DNA from 2 places in the Methylobacterium sp. ARG-1 genome. Region 2 is predicted to be linked to the other one. Evidence: riboswitches for the same ligand, from Rfam matches in the RefSeq annotation. Region 2 holds a riboswitch; the other holds the start of a gene.
The links. A riboswitch is a leader RNA that binds a small molecule or an ion and turns the genes downstream of it on or off. The one in region 2 is predicted to bind thiamine pyrophosphate.
Positions count from the first base shown of each region.

Region 1 (2,198 bases), on a different contig from region 2:
TCGCCCAGCGAGAACGACACGTCGTAGGCCCGCATGATGTCGCAGATCTCGTCGAAATGCTCGTACAGGAACGATTCCCGGTGCCCGGCGAGGCACCAGCGGGCCATGATCGAGCCGCCGCGCGAGACGATGCCGGTGACGCGCCGTGCCGTCAGCGGCACGTGGGCGAGGCGCACGCCAGCGTGAATCGTGAAGTAGTCGATGCCCTGCTCGGCCTGCTCGATCAGCGTGTCCTTGAACACCTCCCAGTCGAGCTTGAGCGGGTCGCCGCCGACCTTCTCCAGCGCCTGATAGATCGGCACGGTGCCGATCGGGACCGGGCTGTTGCGGATGATCCACGAGCGGATGTTGTGAATGTTGCGGCCGGTCGACAGGTCCATGACCGTGTCGGCGCCCCAGCGGATCGACCAGACCAGCTTTTCGACTTCCTCAGCTGCGGACGACGTCACGGCCGAGTTGCCGATATTGGCGTTGATCTTCACCAGAAAGTTCCGGCCGATCGCCATCGGCTCCAGTTCGGTGTGATTGATGTTGGCCGGGATGATCGCCCGGCCGCGGGCGATCTCGTCGCGCACGAATTCGGGGGTGATGAACGGCGGGACGGAGGCGCCGAAGCTCTGGCCGTCGGCGAGCGTGGCCTCGGCGCCCGCCAGCATGGCGTCGCGGCAGGCATTCTCGCGGTGGGCGACGTAGATCATCTCTTCGGTAATGATCCCGGCGCGGGCGAACTCGTACTGCGTCACCATTTGGCTGGGCGCCGCCTTGCGGATGGTCCGCTCGGCCGGGCAGGGGGCCACGAGCTTGTCGCCGGCGAAGCCGTTATCCTCGGGCTTGACCGCGCGGGGCTCAACGGCGGCGTAGCCACGCGCCGCGATCCAGGGTTCGCGGACGCCGGGCAGGCCGGCGGTGAGGTCGATGCGCGCGTCGGTCTCCGTGTAGGGGCCCGACGGATCGTAGACCCGCACCGGCTCCTCTTTCGGGTCGGACAGCACGATCTCGCGATAGGGGACGCGGATGTCCGACCGGCCCGCCGGGCTCGCATAGACCTTGCGCGATCCGGTGACCGGACCGGTGGTCACGGTCTCCGGGCTGCCTTTCACGTCCTTGGGAAGAACGGGTGCGTTCATCGTGGGCCTCTCCTCGTGTTGGAGTGCTCCGGACCACGCGATGGCTGAGATGAGATCCGGCCGCACGCGTGCAGCCGCAGGTTCCCGTCCCTCCGCCGGTATGAGCCGGATCAGGTTCAAGGGTCAGGGCAGCGTGCCCAATCTCAGCCCTCTGCAGGGCCCCCCTCGGAACGGTTCAAGACTCGGCCCCGGCAAAGGGTTTGTCAATGCTGCGGCAAGCGCAGAGCCTGACAGGACAGTGGGACTCGGTCTGAATGCTCCGGCGGACCGCTGCCAGACCCATCGACAATGCGGTGAGGCCGCGCGCTGTCGGAACGGATCTGCCTCCTGGGCAGGTGAAACGCGGCCCTTACCTTCGTCGCCTGACCCCTCCGAACATCGCCGATGCGCATCCTGCTCCTGCTGCTGGCCGTCGTGGCCCTGATCTATCTGGCCGCGCTCATCGCACTCGCGGTGTTCCAGCGGCGGCTGATCTATCCCGGCGCCGCCTGGAAGGGTGAGCCCGCGATCGGCCGCTTCACCCCGCCCGGGACCGAGCCGATCACCCTGACCACGGAGGATGGCGAGCGGCTTTTCGCCCTGTGGCGGGCGCCGAGGCCGGGATGCGGGGTCATCGTCAGCTTCCACGGCAACGGGTCCCAGCCGGAGCCGCATGCCGCCCGCTTCGCCGCGGATCCCTGGCGGGCCGCCGGGTGGGGCCTGCTGGCCCCCGCCTATCGCGGATATCCCGGCTCGACCGGGACGCCGAGCGAGGATGGGCTGATCCGCGACGGGGCGGCGGCGATCGCGGCCGTACAGGAGCGAGCACCGGGGGCGCCAATCCTGCTGCATGGCCATTCCCTGGGGGCCGCGGTGGCGGTCGCGCTGGCCGGGCGCATCGCGTCGATCGGGCTCTATCTCGAGGCGCCGTTCGACTCGCTCGCCCATGCCGTGCGGCTGCATGTCCCGCTGGCCCCGTCCTGGCTCCTGCGCGACACCTACCGCTCGGACCTGCGCATCCGCGGCGGGACCGAGCCGGTCCTGATCGTTCAGGGCACCGACGACCCGGTGGTGCCGGCCAAGCTCGCGCGG
Region 1 covers NZ_LHCD01000006.1:160,261-162,458, reverse strand. The annotation lists gene thiC (phosphomethylpyrimidine synthase ThiC) at 1-1,127, opposite strand, end outside; TPP riboswitch at 1,198-1,303, opposite strand; gene AKJ13_RS09285 (alpha/beta hydrolase) at 1,512-2,198, shown strand, end outside.
Region 1: another riboswitch for thiamine pyrophosphate. It lies ahead of thiC (phosphomethylpyrimidine synthase ThiC); the one in region 2 lies ahead of thiO (glycine oxidase ThiO).

Region 2 (2,198 bases):
GCGGACGATCTCGACGCGGTCACCCTCGGTGACCGGCGTCTCGTCCCAGTCTCGGCGGCGCAGCACGCGCCCGTTCAGCGCGATGGCGACACCCTGCGAGCTCTCGATGCCGATCTCCTCGGCCTCGGCCCGGAACAGGGCCGCGACGGTCTCGACCGCGAGATCGCGCGGTTCTCCGTTCACCAGAAGCTTCATGCCGAGGCCTTTTGGGTTTCGGGTTGGTCGAAGCGCACCCGGGTGAACGGTTTGGCAATCTCCGGCAGCGCACCCCGCATGACGAGTTCGGCCACCGCATCGGCGGTGACCGGAGCGAGCAGATAGCCGTTGCGGTGATGGCCGGTGGCGGCCACCAGGCCCGGCGCGAGGGTGTCGATGATCGGCGCATCGTCGTCCGAGGTTGGGCGGTAGCCACTCCACACGGCCTCGACCTCCATCTCCTCGATGCCCGGCAGGACCCGGCGGGCGCCTTCGAGCAGCGCGTAGAGGCCGCCGGCGGTGACGCCCGGACGGAAGCCGCAATCCTCCACAGTCGCGCCGATGACAAGATGGCCGTCGCTTTTCGGCGCCATGTGAACCTGCTCGGTCCAGATCATCCGACTGAGCGTACCGGTGCGGGCCGTGGTGCGCAGGGCCAGCGATTGGCCCTTGAGCGGGCGCACCGGCAGGGCGAGGGTCTCGGGCAGTAGGCTGCCCTCCCCGCTCCAGGCGCCCGAAGCGAGGACGACCGTGCCGGCCGCCACGCCCTGATCGCCCGCGCGGAGACCGGTGACCGCCCCGCCGGACCAGTCGAGCCCGGTGACGGCTGTGCGCTCCACCAGGATCACGCCGGCGCGCCGGCAGGCCTCGGCCAGCGCCGCCATGACGAGACGCGGATCGACCTGATGATCCAGCGGGCAATGGACGCCGGCGGTGACGGAGGGGCGCAGGCCCGGTTCCAGGCGGCGTACCTCTGTGCCCGGCAGCCAGGCGGCGTCGAGCCCGGACCGGCGTTGCAGATCGTAACGGAAGCGCAGGCGCTCGACCTCGTCGCGGCCGATGGCGACCACGACGGTCCCGTCCGGCCGATAGTCGATCGGCAGTCCGGTCTCCGCCTCCAGCGCGTCGCGGAAAGCCGGCCAGAGCCGCAGCGACTCGAGGGCGAGCGGCAGGAGCGGATCCGAGCCGGGCTCGTGCTCGGCGGCCGGGGCGAGCATGCCGGTGGCGGCCAGGCTCGCCCCGGCCCCGATCGTGTCGCGCTCGACCACGACCACCGCGCGGCCCGCCCGGGCGAGCCGCCACGCAATCGACATGCCGATCAGCCCGCCGCCGACGATGGCGACATCGGCCCGCGCGGGCAGAGAATCCTGCGCGGGCAAGCCGGCCGGGATACGGCGGCGTCCGATCGGTGAAACGGGGCGGTCAAAGGCCAAAGTCATCTCCGCGGAATTCCGTCGCGAAGATCGGGCCGTCTGCTTCGGTGCGAAGCTGTGGCCTGCCTCTGTCGGGCGGCCGCGGTCCAATCCCTACGCCGGTATGAGCCGGATCAGGTTCAAAGGATTTCCGCGCCGCAGGTCCGGGTGGACGTGCCAGCGGTTTCTCAGCCCCTTGCCGGGGATCTCCCTGGAACGACCTTAGATTTGGTGTCGGACGCGCCATCGGTCAACCCCTGCGAGGGTGGCCGAGCTTATGGAGGCGGTAGCGGCGGAGGCTGTTACTGCCCGGATGATCACATCGAACGGGGTCTATTCGCCCGTTCCAGCCGTGTGTGCTTTAGCCAAAACTTTTGCCGCTGTTCGGCAGTTCGATGCTCGTTGTCGCCACCGAGCAACATTAGTCGGTGGACGAACGTTTGACTGCCTTGCCTCCGGATGAGTCGGATGCGGGCGCGCTCCGATCATTCCGCATGCCTCGTCGGCACCATGTGCGACGTGTGCGCTCCATATTATTATTGCCAAAACAAATTATTTCGGGAGCGATTTATCTCGGTTAAATGTGTCTTAATGGCTTGATTATTTTTGTATAAGTCACAAATGTTAGTTCTGGCGAATGGCTTCGATTGCCAAAAATTGCTTGGTCCGAGAGTGCAATCATTTTGAAGCTGTGAGATTCTCGCTTATTGGCGAGCGCTGCAAGACGCATTGCGTAGCGAGTGCGTGTCAGAACGGATACGTCGATATGAATAGTTTCGGGCAGACGATCTGTCTATCGATGATCGTCAA
Region 2 covers NZ_LHCD01000004.1:172,205-174,402, forward strand. The annotation lists gene thiS (sulfur carrier protein ThiS) at 1-195, opposite strand, end outside; gene thiO (glycine oxidase ThiO) at 192-1,415, opposite strand; TPP riboswitch at 1,482-1,610, opposite strand; gene AKJ13_RS30285 (glycosyltransferase) at 2,188-2,198, shown strand, end outside.